DNA from 4 places in the Propionicimonas sp. T2.31MG-18 genome. Region 1 is predicted to be linked to each of the others. Evidence: riboswitches for the same ligand, from Rfam matches in the RefSeq annotation. Region 1 holds a riboswitch; each other region holds the start of a gene.
What was found. A riboswitch is a leader RNA that binds a small molecule or an ion and turns the genes downstream of it on or off. The one in region 1 is predicted to bind cobalamin.
Positions count from the first base shown of each region.

Region 2: linked by a shared signal. The riboswitch ahead of ACFQQJ_RS00780 (hypothetical protein) and the one ahead of cobI (precorrin-2 C(20)-methyltransferase) in region 1 are both predicted to bind cobalamin.
Region 3: linked by a shared signal. The riboswitch ahead of cobI (precorrin-2 C(20)-methyltransferase) and the one ahead of cobI (precorrin-2 C(20)-methyltransferase) in region 1 are both predicted to bind cobalamin.
Region 4: linked by a shared signal. The riboswitch ahead of ACFQQJ_RS02655 (energy-coupling factor ABC transporter permease) and the one ahead of cobI (precorrin-2 C(20)-methyltransferase) in region 1 are both predicted to bind cobalamin.

Region 1 is NZ_CAXWGX010000028.1:65,941-70,140, forward strand. Features, by position in the region: gene cbiE (precorrin-6y C5,15-methyltransferase (decarboxylating) subunit CbiE) at 1-344, opposite strand, end outside; gene cobM (precorrin-4 C(11)-methyltransferase) at 341-1,219, opposite strand; gene cobI (precorrin-2 C(20)-methyltransferase) at 1,135-1,893, opposite strand; cobalamin riboswitch at 1,922-2,091, opposite strand; gene ACFQQJ_RS14850 (cobalamin biosynthesis protein) at 2,092-3,045, shown strand; gene ACFQQJ_RS14855 (cobalt-precorrin-6A reductase) at 3,042-3,773, shown strand; gene cobF (precorrin-6A synthase (deacetylating)) at 3,786-4,200, opposite strand, start outside.
Region 2 is NZ_CAXWGX010000001.1:169,401-173,600, forward strand. Features, by position in the region: gene trmB (tRNA (guanosine(46)-N7)-methyltransferase TrmB) at 1-397, shown strand, start outside; gene truA (tRNA pseudouridine(38-40) synthase TruA) at 394-1,209, shown strand; gene ACFQQJ_RS00770 (class I SAM-dependent methyltransferase) at 1,260-1,808, shown strand; gene ACFQQJ_RS00775 (hypothetical protein) at 1,878-2,243, shown strand; cobalamin riboswitch at 2,319-2,460, shown strand; gene ACFQQJ_RS00780 (hypothetical protein) at 2,541-4,148, shown strand; gene ACFQQJ_RS00785 (hypothetical protein) at 4,145-4,200, shown strand, end outside.
Region 3 is NZ_CAXWGX010000001.1:639,051-643,250, forward strand. Features, by position in the region: gene ACFQQJ_RS02680 (cobalt-precorrin-6A reductase) at 1-762, opposite strand, end outside; gene cobF (precorrin-6A synthase (deacetylating)) at 1-16, shown strand, start outside; gene ACFQQJ_RS02685 (cobalamin biosynthesis protein) at 759-1,700, opposite strand; cobalamin riboswitch at 1,733-1,884, shown strand; gene cobI (precorrin-2 C(20)-methyltransferase) at 1,914-2,669, shown strand; gene cobM (precorrin-4 C(11)-methyltransferase) at 2,666-3,463, shown strand; gene cbiE (precorrin-6y C5,15-methyltransferase (decarboxylating) subunit CbiE) at 3,460-4,134, shown strand; gene cobJ (precorrin-3B C(17)-methyltransferase) at 4,131-4,200, shown strand, end outside.
Region 4 is NZ_CAXWGX010000001.1:632,148-636,347, forward strand. Features, by position in the region: gene ACFQQJ_RS02640 (energy-coupling factor ABC transporter ATP-binding protein) at 1-423, opposite strand, end outside; gene cbiQ (cobalt ECF transporter T component CbiQ) at 420-1,178, opposite strand; gene ACFQQJ_RS02650 (energy-coupling factor ABC transporter substrate-binding protein) at 1,178-1,528, opposite strand; gene ACFQQJ_RS02655 (energy-coupling factor ABC transporter permease) at 1,530-2,213, opposite strand; cobalamin riboswitch at 2,243-2,364, opposite strand; gene cbiT (precorrin-6Y C5,15-methyltransferase (decarboxylating) subunit CbiT) at 2,434-3,021, opposite strand; gene cobO (cob(I)yrinic acid a,c-diamide adenosyltransferase) at 3,084-3,698, shown strand; partial or broken gene ACFQQJ_RS02670 (cobyrinate a,c-diamide synthase) at 3,695-4,200, shown strand, end outside.

The sequences.
Region 1 (4,200 bases):
CTGACCACCGCGGCGTCATCCCAGGGCAGGCCGATCGCGGCGAAGGCGGCCGCGATGGACGACACCGCCGGTACCACGGCGGGTCGGAGCCCCGCAGCCCGAAGGGCGCGTACCACGCCGAAGTACAAAGGATCGCCACTGGCCACGACGACCACCTCGGCCTCGGCGCGACCGGAGCCCAGCTGCTCGATCGCCGCAGCCAGCGACCCGAGGACGATGCGGCGATCCTCATCGACGTCGAGCCGGTCGAGGTGCCGGGCGCCGCCGACGACGACGTCGGCGGCCGCGGCCGCGATCCGCAGTTCCACGCTCGGGCGCCCGAGGAGCCCGTACACGGTGATCATGCGGGGTCCCGCGTGACCAGCGGCGTGCCGTCGGCGGACCGGTACTCGTGTCGGAACCCGGGGTGGTAAAGGTGGCTGCGAGTGCGGGCGGTCTCGGCGAGGGCGGGTCCCACGAGCACCACGGTGTGCTTCCAGAGCTTGTGCTCCTTCATCGACGCCGACAGTTCGTCGAGGCGGCAGCGCAGCATCAGCTCGTCCGGCCAGCTCACGCGGTAACCGACGATGCACGGTGTCTGGGGCGGGTAGCCGCCGGCCAGCAACTCGTCCTGCAGCACCTTGTTGCGGGCCGCCGACAGGTAGAGGGCCATCGTGACGCCGTGCGCGGCGAAGCCGCGGACGGTCTCCCGGTCGGGCATCGGGGTGCGGCCGCCCTCGAGGCGGGTGAGGATGAGGGTCTGGGATACCTCCGGGATGGTGATCTCGGCGTCCATCCGGGCGGCGGCGGCGGAGAAGGCGGACACCCCGGGGATCGTGCGGTGGGGGATGCCGATCCGGTCGCAGATGCGCCGCTGTTCGGCGGTGGCCCCGTAGATGGACGGGTCGCCGGTGTGGACGCGGGCCACCAGCAGGCCCTCGTCGTGGGCGCGCTGGTAGAGCGGGGTGATGTCCTCCAGCGACTCGCTGGCCGAGTCGATCACCAGGGCGCCCGGCCTGGCGCCGGCGACGATGGCGGGGTCGACGAGGCTGGACGCCCAGATCACGATGTCGGCCCGAGCGATCACCTGCGCCCCGCGCAGGGTGATCAGGTCGGCGGCACCGGGGCCGGCGCCGACGAACACGACCTCGCCGGTCACAGCCGGCCGCCGGTCTCGGTGCGGGCGGGTGCGACGAGGACGGTGGAGAAGTAGGGCGCCCGGTCGGTGTCGACGTCGCACAGCGGGGTGATGGTCTCGCCCGGAAGTCCGACGTCCACCCCGAGCACTCCGTCCCGCCCGGCGTCGCGCACCACGGCGAGGAGGGCGGCGAGCTGGCGCCCGCCCTTGTAGGCGACCACGGTGTCGGCGTGTTCGAGGGCGGTTCGGACGGCCTCGAGGCCGGCGGTAGCCGGCACCAGGCTGAGGCTTTCCTGACCTTCGACGAGCGGGGTGAGGCTGGCCGCGGCGAGCGCCTGCATGGCGGTGATGCCCGGCACCACCGAGACGGTCAACCCCGGTACCGCCGCGCGCACGTGGGCGGCGAGGTAGGAGAACGTCGAGTAGACGCTCGGGTCGCCGACGGTGGCGAACGCAACGGTGGTGGCGCCCCCGGCGAACGCCGCCTCTGCTGCCTGGGCCGACGCCTCCCAGGACTGGCGGCGCTTCTCGCCGACACCCCGTCGTTGGGCCATGCTGAAGGGCACCCGTCGCAGCTTGCCGGCCGCGCCGGGACAACCGGCGAGCACGACCTGCTCGGCGCGCCCGGCATCGTCGCCGCTGGCCTCGGTGCTGGGAACCAGGATGACGTCGGCACGGTCGAGCGCCGCCTGCGCCTTCAGGGTGAGCAGTTCCGGGTCGCCCGGGCCGACGCCCACCCCGATCAGGGCAGGCGTGGAAATGGCAAAGCTGTCCATGGAGCCTCCTCAGGTGTCCTCGCCCGATGTCGTCGCTCTGCAGTGAGGCGAGTTCCTGGCTCCCGGACGAAGCCGGTTACAGTGGCGGGACCGCCCCGGACTTGCCCATCGGGCTCACCGGAGTTCCTCTGCACATCTCTGCGGTGTTCAGTCTGACACACTCGAGTACGGAGAATTACCACCAACGAAAGGTTGGTCATGGCAGCTCGGCGGACCGGCGTCCTCGCGGCCGGACTCGGCCTGGGGTGGCTGGCCGACCAGCTGCTCGGCGACCCGCGCCGCTGGCACCCCGTGGCCGGCTTCGGGCAGCTCGCCGTCGCCCTCGAGCAGCGCCGGTACGCTGACGACCGGACGCGCGGCGTGCTGCACGAGGCCGTTCTGGTGGGCGGCGCACTCCTGTTGGGCGGCGCGATCCAGCGGGTGGTGCGCGATCGGCCCGTCCTGTCCGTGCTGGCCACGGGTGCCGCCACCTGGGCGGTGCTCGGCGGGCGCTCGCTGGCCCGGGAGTCGGAGGCGATCGCCGCTCGGCTGGCCGCCGACGACCTGCCCGGGGCGCGGGCCCGGGTCGCGAACCTGGTCAGCCGGGACCCGCAGTCGCTCGATGCCGACGGGGTCGCCCGTGCCGCGCTGGAGTCGGTGGCCGAGAACACCTCCGACGCGGTCGTCGCGCCCCTGCTCTGGGGTGCGGTGGCCGGCATCCCGGGCCTCCTCGGCTACCGCGCGATCAACACCCTCGACGCGATGGTGGGCTACCGCAACGACCGGTACCGCAACTTCGGGTGGGCGGCGGCGAAGCTGGACGACCTCGCGAACTGGCTGCCGGCGCGGCTCACCGCCGCTTTGGCGACGGCCGCAGCGCCCCTGGTCGGCGGCGACCCGTCCGACGCGGTTCGTGCGGTCCGGGAACACTCCGGGCAGCACCCCAGTCCGAACGGTGGCGTGGTGGAGGCCGCTTTCGCCGGCGCGCTCGGCGTGCGCCTAGGCGGATGCAACACCTACGGCGGGGTGGTCGAGGACCGTGGCGAGCTCGGCTTCGGCCCGGCGCCGGCGCCGGCGGACCTGGCGCGCGCGAACCGTCTGGCGCTGGCCGTGTCGGCCGGTGCCGCCGCGGTGACGGTGGCGCTCGCGATGTCCCTCGGACGCCGACGGTGAGCATCCTGGTGCTCGGTGGCACTGCCGAGGCGCGGGAGCTGGCCGGGCTCCTGGTCGCCGCGGGCGTGCCATTGGTGACCTCGCTGGCCGGCGACGTGGCCGAACCGAGGCGCCCGGCCGGCGCGGTGCGGATCGGTGGCTTCGGCGGGGCTGACGGACTGGCAGCCCACCTTCGCACCCACGACACCACGGCGGTGGTCGACGCCACCCACCCGTTCGCCGAACGGATCACGGCGAACGCCGCCGCCGCGTGTGCCGCGACCGGAGTGGCGTTGCTGCGGCTGTCGAGGCCCGGTTGGGCGGGCCGGCCCGAGGCCGCCGGGTGGCAGTGGGTGGACGGCCTCGACGGGGCTCGCCGCGCTGCCGAACGGCTCGGGGCCCGGGTGTTCCTCGCCATCGGTCGGCAGGGCCTCGCCGCGTTCGCCGGCTGGACGGACCGCTACGTCCTGGTGCGTGTCGTCGACGCCCCCGAGGTCGATGTACCCGGCAGCTGGGAGGTGCTGCGGGCGCGGGGGCCGTTCTCCTTCGAGGCCGAGTGCGACCTGCTCCGCAGCCGCTCGATCGACGTGCTGGTCACCAAGGACTCCGGTGGCCCGACGGAAGCCAAGCTGGACGCTGCGGCGCACCTCGGCGTGCCGGTCGTGGCGGTGCGCCGACCGCCGGTCCCGTCGGGCGTGCCGGTCGTCACCACGGTCGCTGAGGCTTTCGCCTGGGCGGCGGCGCGCTGAGCGCGGTCGGAATCAGCGGCGGCGCAGCAGGTACGTGTCGAACATCCAGCCCTTGCGCGCCTTGGCCTCGGCGCGGCGGGCAGCGATCTCGTCACGCACCTTGTCCAGCGGCCCGGCGATGAGGATCTCGTCGCCCGTGCCGAGGTAGGCGCCCCAGTAGATGTCCAGGCCGGTGGGGTCGATGGTGGCGAACGCCTGCCCGCCGTCCAGCATCACGACCACGTCGTCGATTCCGTCGGGCAGGCCGCCCCGCAGCAGTCGGGCCGGGCTGATCTGCAGTGCCCGGCCCTGCCGGTTGAGCGGAATGCGGTGGCGGGCGGCGAGGGCGAGGACGCTGCTCACGCCGGGGACCACCCGGAGCCGCAGCGGTTGGCCGGTGGGTGCCTGTCCGGCCAGCTCGTCCACGATCGCGAGGGTGCTCTCGTAC
Region 2 (4,200 bases), on a different contig from region 1:
ACGGCTGGCGCGCCACGGCGTGGGCAACGTGCGGCTGGTGGTCGCCGACGGTGCGCAGGCGCTGGCGAGCGTGGTCGGCGAGGGAGAGCTCAGCGAGCTGTGGACGTTCTTCCCCGACCCGTGGCACAAGGCGCGCCACCACAAGCGGCGCCTGGTCGGGCCGGCGTTCGCCGCCCTGGTCGCCTCCCGGCTCGCGCCGGGCGGGGTGTGGCGGCTGGCCACCGACTGGGACGACTACGCCGAGGCGATGCGCGAGGTGCTGGACGCAGAGCCGGGCCTGGTGAACTGCCACGACGGGTGGGCCCCCCGCTTCGCTGCGCGCCCGGTGACCAAGTACGAGCGGCGCGGCCTCGAGGCCGGGCGCACCATCCACGACCTCGCCTACCGCCGCGCATGACCCGCTACCGCCTCGACCTCGGCTACGACGGCACCGGCTTCCACGGGTGGGCGGCCCAGACCGGCCTGCGCACCGTGCAGGGCGAGCTGGAGTCGTGGATCGGCCGCGTGCTGCGGCTGCCCGCGCCCCCGGTGCTGGCCTGCGCGGGACGGACGGACGCCGGCGTCCACGCCCGCGGGCAGGTGGCGCACGTCGACCTCGACCTGTCCGGGCCCGAGGACGTGGCCGCCACGCTCCAGCGCCGGTTGCGTCGCGCCCTTCCCGAGGACCTCGCCGTGCACAGCGTGCGGGTGGCGCCGCCGGGGTTCGACGCGCGCTTCGCCGCGATCTGGCGCCGCTACGCCTACCGCCTGGCCGACCGGACGCTCGACCCGCTGGTGCGGCACACCACGGCGACCGTCCGCGGCGAGGTCGACGTCGACCGGCTGAACGAGGCCGGCGGGGGACTGCTCGGGTTGCACGACTTCGCCGCCTTCTGCCGGGCGCGCGAGGGCGCGACGACGATCCGCGAACTCCAGGTGCTGCACGCCGTGCGCACCGCGGACGGCCGCGTCGAGATCGGCGTGCGGGCCGACGCGTTCTGCCACTCGATGGTGCGCTCGCTGGTGGGCGCCCTGGTGGAGGTGGGCACCGGGCGTCGCGACGGCGACTGGCTGCACGGTCTGCTGGAGGCGCCGGGGCGTGCGGGCGACGTGCCGGTGATGGCCGCGCGCGGGCTGGTGCTGGAGGAGGTCGGCTACCCGCCGGACGACCGGCTGGCCGACCGCGCACGCGAGGCGAGAGCGTTCCGGACCCTGGAGGAGCAGTCGTGAGCCACTACTTCCACACACCCACCGGCGAGGAGCACCGCCGCGAGGTGGGCATGCGGTTCTGGGACACCGACTGGACGTTCACGACCGCGGACGGGGTGTTCTCCGCCGACGGGCTCGACCTGGGCACGTCTGTGCTGCTGCGCGAGTCGGTGCCGCCGGCCGGGGCCACCCGGCTGCTCGACCTGGGGTGTGGGTACGGGGTGCTCGCCGTCGCGCTCGCCACCGCCTGCCCGGAGGCGGTGGTGGACGCCGTCGACACCAACGCCCGTGCGCTGGAGCTGTGCGCGGCGAACGCCACGGCCCACGGCGTGGGCGACCGCGTCCGTCCGCTGGCGCCCGCGGACGCCGACCCGGACGCCCGCTACGACGAGATCTGGTCGAACCCGCCGATCCGGATCGGAAAGGCCGCCCTGCACGAACTGCTGCTCACCTGGCTGCCGCGGCTCGCGCCGGGCGGGACGGCGCGCCTGGTGGTCGGCCGGAACCTCGGCGCGGACTCGCTCCAGGCGTGGCTCAACTCCTCGGGCTACCGCTGCGAGCGGGAGGCCAGCGCCAAGGGATTCCGGGTGTTCTCCGTGCGTGCTGAATCCGCGCCGTAGCCCTCCCCGCGGAGGCCCTCGCGTCCTAGGCTTGCAGCGTCGCTCCCTACGAGAACAGAAGGGCAACGCATGACTGAAGAGAACACCCCCAAGGAAGGCGCGGAAGGCTTCCTCGGCGGCCTGCTGGGCAAGGCCAAGGAGTTCGGCGAGAAGGCCAAGGACGTCGCCGGTGACGCCTTCGAGGCGGTGAAGGACTTCGCGGAGGACCTGCCCGAGAACGCCCAGAAGCTCGCCGCCGACGCGTCCGCGGCAGCGAAGGACTTCGCGGAGGACCTGCCCGAGAACGCCCAGAAGCTCGCCGCCGGCGCCCAGAAGCTGGCCGGCGACGCTGTCGAGAAGGCCAAGGACCTCATCGACGGGGACGCGGCTGCGGCCGAGCCGCCGGCACCGGCTCCCGCGGAGACCCCGGCCGACCCGCCGGCTCCGACCGCCTGACCTTGCCGTCCACGCAACGGGGTGCCCGATTCGGGCACCCCGTTGTACTTTTTGGTTCACCCCTTGTCACGGCCACCGTCGCCACCGCCCATGGGTTAGCCTGAGGCCACCTGAACCTTTGCAGGGGAACCCGGTGCAAGTCCGGGACTGACCCGCAACCGTGACGACGGCAACTGCCGTCCAAGTCGGAATGCCTGCACAAGTTCTGGCTCATTCACACCCGTCGTGGCATACGGGCGAGTCGGACGCGCGCAGTTGGCCCCGGATCACCTGGAGGCCCCGCGCGAAAGGACTTCCGTGTTCAACTCATTCCGACGATCCCTGGCTGCCGGGTCTGCGGTCGTGATCGCACTGCTCGGCCTGCCCGCCGTCCCGACCGCCGACGCCGCGCCCGCCGCCGCCGACGCCACCCGGGCCGCGAACTACCTGGTGCGCAATCTGCCGAAGACCGCCGACGGCGTCGGTGCCTCGGCCACGGTCGCGCTCGGCCTGGCCACCGCCAACGACTGCACCTACGCGCCCGCGCTGCGCACGCTGGTGAGCCAGATGGAGAAGGGCGCGAAGGGCTACCTGTACCCGGGCAAGAAGCTCAACCCGGCCCGCGCGGCCAACCTGGCGATCGCGGTGGAGGCGCTGGGCCTCAACCCGCGCAAGTTCGCCGGCTACAACCTCGTCTCGCTGGTCACCAAGGGCCTGCCGGCCGACGGCCGGATCGGCTCGTCGGACTCCGCGTTCAGCCAGAGCCTGGGCATCATCGCCCTCGACCGGGCGGACGCGACCATCCCGGTGACGCTGCTCACCAAGCTGCTCAGCCTCCAGGACGACACCGGCGCCTTCGGCTACGACTTCAACGGCTTCCAGGCCGACCCCGACACCACCGGCATGGGGATCCTCGCGCTGCACGCCATCGGCCAGCTCGACCCGCAGGTGGACGCGGCGAAGGACTGGGCCGACGACAACCAGGTGGAGGACGGCTACTGGGCGAGCTACTCCCCCGTCGACTCCACCGGCCTGCTCGGCTCCGCGCTGGCCGCAGAGGGCGAGGACGTCGCCACAGCCAAGACGTGGCTGGGGAGCGTGCAGAACGCCGACGGCGGGTTCCCGAACTCGCTGGACGAGGGAACCGCGTCTGACCTGATGGCCACCGTCGACGCGCTCTACCTGATCAGCGGCAAGAGCCTGCTCGACGCCTCGGTCAACCTGGGCAAGTGCCCCAAGAACGCGCCGAAGCTGCCGGCGGCCACCACCTCCTGCACCGGCGTGTGGGTGGTCGTCGACCGCGGCAACGGCCAGGAGACCGTGCGCTGCGCCACCTCGTACTCCACGGGCATCGCGGCGCTGAAGAGCGCCGGGTTCACCGTGAAGACCTTCAGCACCACGTGGGGCCCATCGGTGTGCCAGGTCACCGGCTTCCCGCTCACCTGCGATACGACGTTCGACACCGGCTACTGGAGCTACTGGCAGGCGACCCAGAATGAAGACGGCACGTGGGCTGCCTGGGACTACGCGTCAACCGGCCCGTCGAGTTCCACGCCCAAGAAGGGAGTTGCGGAGGGCCACCTCTGGGTTCCCACCGGCAGCTCAAACGATACGCTGAAGGTGAGCGTCCCCAAGGGCTACGCCGCGTCCCCCGTGCCGACGATCGAGAACCAGACCACCCCGGCCAGCACCACGCCGAAGGTCGGCGAGACCCTCGGAGCCGTCACCGGCACCTGGGATCCCGTCCCCGCCTTCAGCTACCGCTGGTACCGCAACGGCAGCTCGATCTCCGGCGCGACCAAGGCCACCTACAAGCTGACGAAGTACGACGTCGGCCGGGTGATCACGGTGAAGGTGACCGCGAAGCTCAGCGGCCACCAGACGGTGTCCCGCACGTCGCTTCCGACCGCGAAGGTCACCAAGTGAGGCGTCTCCTCCTCGCGGCCGCGCTGACGGTTCCCCTCGCCGTCGGCGCGGC
Region 3 (4,200 bases), on a different contig from region 1:
GCTGCGACGACGCTGACCGGCCACGCCCACGCGAAGCCCTTTCACCCACACCATCACATCGGCCACGTACGTCACCAACCGCACCCTGTCGGGCGGCGCGGGCCGGCGAAGCATGACGACCGGCACCTCCAGTTCGGACGCCGCGGCGAGCTTGGCGTCGGTCGGGCCGCCGGAGTCCTTGGTGACCAGCACATCGATCTCGTACCTGCGCAGCAGGTCGAGTTCGTCATCGATCCGGAACGGGCCGCGTGCGCGCAGCACCGTCCAGGAGGCCGGGATCGCAATGTCGGGTGGGTCGATCACGCGGGCGAGGACGAAGCGGTCGCCCCAGTCGGCGAACTCGGCCAGCGACTGCCGCCCGATCGTCAGGAAGACCCGTTCGCCCAGCCCGCCCGCGATCTCCCGTGCCTGGTCGATCGAGTCGGCCCAGTGCCAGGACGCGGCGTCCGGATGGACGGCCCAGCTGGGCCGTGACAGTCGCAGCAACGGCACCCCGGTCCGGGCACAGGCGTCAGCCGCGTTCGCGCTCATCCGTTCGGCGAACGGGTGGGTCGCGTCGATCACCGCGTCGACGTGCTGGCCGCGCAGGTAGCCGGCGAGTCCGTCCGCGCCGCCGAAGCCGCCGACCCTGGTCGTGCCCTGCGGCGGGTGCAGGTCGGCCACGGCGCCGGCCAGCGACGTGACGACAGAGATGCCCTCGGCGTGGAGCAGGCGGGCGAGCTCGCGCGCCTCGGCGGTGCCGCCCAGCAGCAGGACGTTCATCGCCGCCTCGCGAGCGCGACCAGGACGCTCAGGCCGGCAGCCCCGGCCGAGACCGCCAGTGCCAGACGGTTCGCGCGGGCGAGGTCGGCCGCCGACGGTGCGGGGCCGCGTCCAAGTTCGCCGCGGTCCTCCTCGACGCCGCCGTAGGTGTTGCGGCCGCCCAGGGTGACTCCCAGGGCACCGGCGAAGGCGGCCTCGACCACACCGCCGTTGGGGCTGGGGTGCCGCCCTGACTGGTGACGCACGGCGCGCAGGGCGTCCGCGGGTCGTCCGCCCACCAGTGGGGCGGCCAGGACGGCAAGCCCGCCGCTGACCCGTGCCGGCAGGAGATTGGCCAGGTCGTCGAGCTTCGCCGCGGCCCAGCCGAAGTTGCCGTAGCGGTCGTTGCGGTAGCCGACCATCGCGTCGAGGGTGTTGATCGCCCTGTAGGCCAACAGCCCGGGAACGCCGGCGACCGCACCCCACAACAGTGGGGCGACCACCGCGTCGGAGGTGTTCTCCGCCACCGACTCCAGGGCGGCGCGGGCCACGCCGTCGGCATCGAGGGTCTGCGGGTCCCGGCTGACCAGGTGGCTGACCTGGAGTCGTGCCGCGGACAGGTCGCCGGCGTCCAGGTGGGCCGCGACCGCCTCGGACTCACGGGCCAGCGACCTCCCACCCAGCACCGTCCAGGTGGCTGCTGCGGTCGCCAGGGTCGCCAGCACCGGGTGTCTGGCGCTGCGGGCAACCAGGCTCCCGACAGCGGCCGCGCCCCCGACCAGCACGGCGACATGGACGGCTCCGTGCAGCCGGTCGTCGGCGTAGGTGCGATCCTCCACCGCAGTGGCGAGGCGGCCGAAGCCGGCCACCGGGTGCCAGCGAAGCGGGTCACCGAGCAGCTGGTCGGCCGCCCAGCCCAGGGCGAGGCCGACAGCTGTCGCCGTCCCCGGTGCTTCCATGACCAACCTTTCGCCGGTGGCAATTGTTCGCCATCGAGTGTGCCAGACTGGGCGCCGCAGAGATGTGCCGAGGAACTCCGGTGAGCCCGAAAGGGCAAGTCCGGGGCGGTCCCGCCACTGTGACCGGTCCACGCACCACGCGTGGACCGGGAGCCAGGAACTCGCCTCACTGCCGAGCAACGAGATCGGGCGAGGACACCTGAGGAGGCTCCCTTGGACACTGCTGCACGCATTCCTGCCCTGGTTGGGGTGGGCGTCGGCCCCGGCGACCCCGAACTCGTCACCCGAAAAGCGGTGGCGGCCTTCGATCGGGCTGACGTGATCCTGGTGCCGAGCACAGAGGCCAGCGGCGACGACGCCGGCCGGGCCGAGCAGGTCGTGCTCGCCGCCTGCCCTGAGGCCGCGGGCAAGCTGCGTCGGGTGCCGTTCAGCATGGCGCAACGCACTGGTGTCGGCGCCAAGCGGCGCCAGTCGTGGGAGGCGTCCGCGCAGGCCGCCGTCGACGCGTTCCAGGCGGGGGCGGCCACGGTCGCCTTCGCCACCGTCGGCGACCCGAGCGTCTACTCGACGTTCTCGTACCTCGCCGCCCAGGTACAGGCAGTGGTGCCCGACGTTGACGTGTCGGTCGTGCCGGGCATCACTGCCATGCAGGCGCTGGCCGCGGCCAGCCTGACCCCGCTCGTCGAGGGACGCGAAAGCCTCACCCTCGTACCAGTGACGGCCGGGCTGGCCGCGGTCGGCGCCGCCCTCGAGCATGCCGACACCGTCGTCGCCTACAAGGGCGGACGCCAGCTGGCCGACCTGCTCGCACTCGTCCACGACCGCGGCCTGGATGGCGTGCTTGGGGTGAACGTGGGCCTGCCCGGCCAAACCATCACCCCGCTCAGCGAGGTGGAGGCCACCAGCGCGCCCTACTTCAGCACCGTCCTCGTCGCACCGCGGCGCACCACCACCGGCGGCGCACTGTGAGCGGCCAGGTCGTCTTCGTCGGCGCCGGCCCGGGCTCAGCGGACCTGATCACTGTGCGTGGCGCCCGGGTGATCGAGCAGGCCGACATCGTGATCTGGGCCTCCAGCCTGGTCGATGCCGCCATCGTTGCGAACACCAAGCCCGGCGCGCTCGTGGTCGACTCCGCGACCGAGTCGCTGGAGGACATCACCCCGCTGTATCAGCGCGCCCACGACGAGGACCTGCTGGTCGCCCGCGTCCATACCGGCGACCCGTCGATCTACGGGGCCACCGCCGAGCAGCGCCGCATCTGTGAGCGGATCGGCATCCCGCACCGCACCATCCCCGGCGTCTCGGCCTTCTCCGCCGCCGCTGCCCGCATGGACGCCGAGATCACCATCCCCGAGGTTTCCCAGACCCTCATCCTCACCCGCCTCGAAGGCGGCCGCACCCCGATGCCCGACCGGGAGACGGTCCGCGGTTTCGCCGCTCACGGCGTCACCATGGCGCTGTACCTGTCCGCGGCCCGCAACAAGGTGCTCCAGGACGAGCTGCTCGCCGGCGGCTACCCGGCCGACACGCCCTGCATCGTCGGCTACCGGGTCAGCTGGCCCGACGAGTTGATGCTGCGCTGCCCCCTGGCCGAACTGTCGGCCACGATGAAGGCCCACAAGTTGTGGAAGCACACCGTCGTGCTCGTCGGACCAGCCCTGGCCGAGCAGCACGACACCCGCAGCCACCTCTACCACCCCGGTTTCCGCCACGAGTACCGCGCCGCCGACGGCACCCCACTGGTGACCAGGACCGACACGTGATCACCGTCCACGGCCTGCTCGGCACTCCCACCCTCGAGTTGCGGGTGGCCGCCGCCACCGCCGACTGGGTGGTGGGCGGCCAACGCCACCTCGACGCCCTCGAGGTCGACGACTCCCGACGCATCACCCTCGGAGCGCTACGACCGGCCGTCGAACAGCTGGCCACTCTGCCCGAGGACCAGGTGGTCGTCGTGATCGCGAGCGGCGACCCGTTGTACTTCGGCGTCGTCAGGACGTTGCGGGCTGCGGGTCTTCGTCCCCGCGTGGTGCCGGCCGTGTCCTCGATCGCGGCCGCATTCGCCGCCGTCGGCCTGCCCTGGGACGACGCCGCCGTCGTCAGCGTCCACGGTCGTCCACTCGAACCGGCCCTCGACCTGGTGCACACCGCCGGAAAGGTCGCGGTGTTCACCTCGGCGGAGCACGGCATCAGGGAGCTGGCCACCGCCCTGGACGGCCTGGGCCGGTGGTTCGTCCTGGCCGAGCGGCTCGGCGAACCCGACGAACGCGTCCGTGTCCTCACCACCGCCGCTGCGCGCACCACCGTCCCGCGCGAACCCAACGTCGTCCTCGTCCTCGACCGGCACCCCGCCGACGACGACGCGCCGTGGCCGGGAGGCGTCGCCGGCCCCACCCGCCACCCATCACCCCTCGTCATCGGAGAACAGCCATGATCGGACAGGTCACGAGCGGCCCGGGCAGCCGCGCCCGCGCCGACCAGATCGACGCCATCCTCGGCC
Region 4 (4,200 bases), on a different contig from region 1:
CAACTCGTGGATCGGCCGCTCCGCGAGGTCCTCGATGGACAGGACGGCCAACGCCTGCGCCACCCGCTGTCGTACCTCGGCTTCGCCCAATCCGAGGTTCAGCGGACCGAAGGAGACGTCACGGTACACATCGGCGGCGAACAACTGGTCGTCGGGGTTCTGCGCGACAAGCTGGACGACCTGCCGGTGCGCCCGCAGACCAGACCGGTCGAACGCCACGGCAGCGCCGTCGACCAGGACGTTCCCGTGGCCCGGCTTGACCGAGCCAGCCAGCGCTCGTAGCAGCGTGGTCTTGCCCGATCCGTTGGCGCCGAGCAGGGCGAGGCACCGTCCGCGCGGGATCTCGAGGTCTGCGCCGCGGAGCACTTGCCGGTGCCCGAAGGCAACCTCAAGACCTTCGGCGGAGAGTTGGCGGTGGCTCATCGCAACACCATCCAGCCCACCGAGCCGGCAACCAGCATTGCGAGTGTCGCGACGCTGGTGACCAGGAAGCCGGTGGACCTGGTCCGTGCCGGTTCCAGGGTCCGTAGCGTGTCTTCGTAGCCCCGTGCAGCAAGCCCCGCTTCCAGGCGACGGGCCCGGTCCCAGGAGCGGAGCAACAGCACCGCCACCCCCATGGACGCCGAGCGCATCGCTGCGGATCGGGTGGAATAGCCCAGCCGTGCCTCCTGCGCCTGGTGGATCGCTCCAGCGCTCTCCAGTAGGCCGAAGCTGAACCGATAGATAAGTGCCGCGATCTCGATGAGCGGGTCCGGGATGCGGGCATGCCGCAGGCAGGACAGCAGGTCGATCATCGGGGTCGAGCAGGCGAGGGTGAACATCGCCAGGGTGGCCGCGACCGCACGGACGGCAAGTTGCGCGGCTTGATCCAGACCGGCAGGGGTGACCTGCACGCGCAGGCTGGCGCCCCAGCTGACGCTTACCGCGACCGTCGCCACGCCGATCAGGATGGAGACCAGCGGCAGCCACACGATGCGGCCCAGCCGGGTCCAGCCGACGCGGATCGGGCCCAGCAGCAGCACCAGGCTAAGCACAGCAACCGCGGCGCCACCGGGGAATGGCGGTAGCGAGATGGCGGCCAGGAGCAGGCCCAGCGACAAGGTGCCCTTGTCCCTGACCGAACGCGACCGCCAGGGGCTGGACCACGCTGCGTGGTCCAGCGCCAGGCCGTGCGCCATCAGGTCGCGGGCTCGGGAGCGGGCCCGTTGGGTTCAGCGGTCGCGGGCGACCGTTCACTGCGACGACGCCCCCACAGGCCGCCGATGGCGAATCCGAGGACGGTGCCGCCGAGAGCCGCCTGCAGTGCGAACAGTCCGGACTCGACTTCTCCGGATTCCGGCTGGAAGAAGGGCTCGAACCACGGCTGGTAGTCCGGGTTGGACTCCTGGATGGTGCTGGTGGCAACCGAGTCGGTACCGGCGAAGCGTTCGTCGGGGTTGGTGTGAAGCCCACCGACAACGAAGCTGATCCCGAAGATCAGGACAAGCGCGGCAATGAGGGCGATGGTGGTCCAGGTCTTCCTGCTCATCTCAGGCCACCGCTTCCTTCACGACCGGGCGCAAGATGCCGAGGCGTTCCAGCTCGGGCTTGGCGACATCGGTGAGCAGCCGGAACACCAGCACCCCCAGGATGCCCTCGGCGATTGCCAGCGGGATCTGGGAGATGGCGAACACGCCCATGAACTTGGCCACCGAGCCGGCCAGGACGGAGACGGGGTCGGGGAAGGCTAGACCCAGCTGGACACTGGTCACCAGGTACGTGGATAGGTCAGCGAAGGCGAGGGCGAGAAAGACGCCGACATTGCGGTGCCAGCCGAGACGGCTGGACAGCTTCCAGAACCAGTAACCCACCCAGGGCCCGGCGATGCCCATGCTGAACACGTTCGCGCCCAGGGTTGTGATGCCGCCGTGGGCCAGCAGCAAGGCCTGGAAGATCAGCACGATCGTGGACAGGAACGCCATCACGGGTGGCCTGAACAGCACGGCCCCCAGGCCGGTGCCGGTGGGGTGGGAGGAGCTGCCGGTGACCGAGGGCAGCTTGATCGAGGACAGGACGAAGGTGAAGGCGCCGGCGGCGGCGAGCAGCAGCCGGGACTCCGGATGCTCCTTCGCCTCCTGGATGACCTTGCGAGCTCCGCGGATCACGAACGGGGTTGAGACTGCGTACCAAGCGACGCAGTGAACGACAGGTAGGAATCCCTCAGCGATATGCATCAGTGAGTTCCCTTTCTAGGTGACGTGGCCTAAGGAACCGTCGCCCACGCACGTATCTGACTTCCCCATCGCTGAGGTCACAGTGGCCCGACCGTCCCGGATTCTCACCGGGTTCCGTGTCGTGGACGGCACTTGATCCTTGCACCCCGAAACGCCCCGATGAGCAAGATTGCGTAATTCTGGGACGCCCGTCTCAGCGCCCGCCTGGACCGGTCCGGGGTCAGCGCTTGGTCGCGGCCCAGCTCGTGACGCTGCGCAGCGGCCGCAGGCCGGTGAAACGTCCGATCGGTTCGGCGACCTCGACCCCGATCCGGCTCAGTTCGCCGCCCCAGCGCCGGTAGGCCTCCAATAGCACGGCGTCGGAGTCGGCGGTGACGCTGTGGGCGACGAGTCGTCCGTTGCGTCTGAGCGCTGCCCAGCAGTCCTGCAGCACCTGGTCCTCCACGCCGCCGCCGACGAAGACCGCGTCGGGCGCGGGGAGCTCGGCGGGCAGCGACGCCACGTCGCCGACCCGCACAGCGAGCTGGCCGGCAACCTGCAGGTTCGTGGCGTTGGTGGCGATGCGCGTGGCCCGCTCGGGGTCCCGTTCGACCGCGATCGCCGTGTTGCCCGGATGCAACCGGCACCACTCGATGGCGATCGAGCCGGTGCCGGCACCCAGGTCCCACAACCGCTCCCCCGGTCGTGGGGCGAGCACGGCCAGGGCGTAAGCGCGCAGCACCCGCTTGGTCAGCAGTCCGTCGGTGACGAACGCATCATCGGGCAACCCGGCGCTGAGCTGGCCCGGACTCCCGGTGTGGTCGTTCATGGCGAGCACCCTAACCGGATGCGGCACAATCTGGGCCGTGAGCAGGAGAACCGGACCCCGACATGCCTGAGGGCGAACCCGTCGACATCGCCGGGGACGGGCTGACCACGAAGGAGCGGCGGCTCCTGCCCGCGCTGATCGTGAACACCGGCGAGGGCAAGGGCAAGACCACCGCGGCGATGGGCCTCGCGCTGCGGGCGTGGCACCAGGGCTGGTCGATCGGGGTGTTCCAGTTCATCAAGTCCGGGAAGTGGGTCACCGGCGAACGCGCCGCGCTCGAGGCGCTGGGGGCCGAGCACGAACGCAGCGGGACCGGCGGGGAGGTCGAGTGGTACGCCACCGGCGCCGGACGCCGCTGGGTCCGCAAGCCCGGGGCCGAGCCCGGGCACGCCCACGCGGCCCGGGAGGCGTGGGCCGAAGTGGCGTCCCGCCTCGCGGTGCAGCGACACCAGCTGTACGTGCTGGACGAACTCACCTACCCGCTGATCTGGGGCTGGCTCGACGTCGGCGAGGTGGTGGCGACGCTGCGTGACCGGCCCGGGTTGCAGCACGTCGTGGTCACCGGACGGGCAGCCCCGGCCGAACTGGTCGAGATCGCCACCACCGTCACCGAGATGACCAAGCGCAAGCACCCCTTCGACACCGGCCAGAAGGGCCAGGCGGGCGTCGAATGGTGACCATCCCCCGGCTCGTCGTCGCCGCCGCCGCATCCTCGGCGGGAAAGACCACCATCGCCACCGGAATCATGGCTGCGCTGGCCGATTCCGGACGACAGGTGGCCGGCTTCAAGGTCGGCCCAGACTTCATCGACCCCGGCTATCACGCGCTCGCGACCGGCAGGGACGGACGCAACCTTGACGCCGTCCTGACCGGTGAGGAGATCGTGCCCCGGCTGTTCCTGCACGGCACACTCTCCCCCGCCCCGGCAGAAGTGGCCATCGTGGAAGGCGTGATGGGGCTCTTCGACGGCCAGTTGGGACGCGACGGGTTCGGCTCCACCGCCCACGTCGCACGGCTCATCGATGCGCCGGTGCTGCTGGTGGTTGATGCGGCCGGGTCGTCCCGGACCGCCGCGGCCGCAGCGCTGGGCCTGCGCGGCTTCGACGAGCGCATCCGCATCGGTGGCGTGGTCGTGAACCGGGTGGCCAGTCCGCGCCACGGCGCCGAACTCGCAGCCGT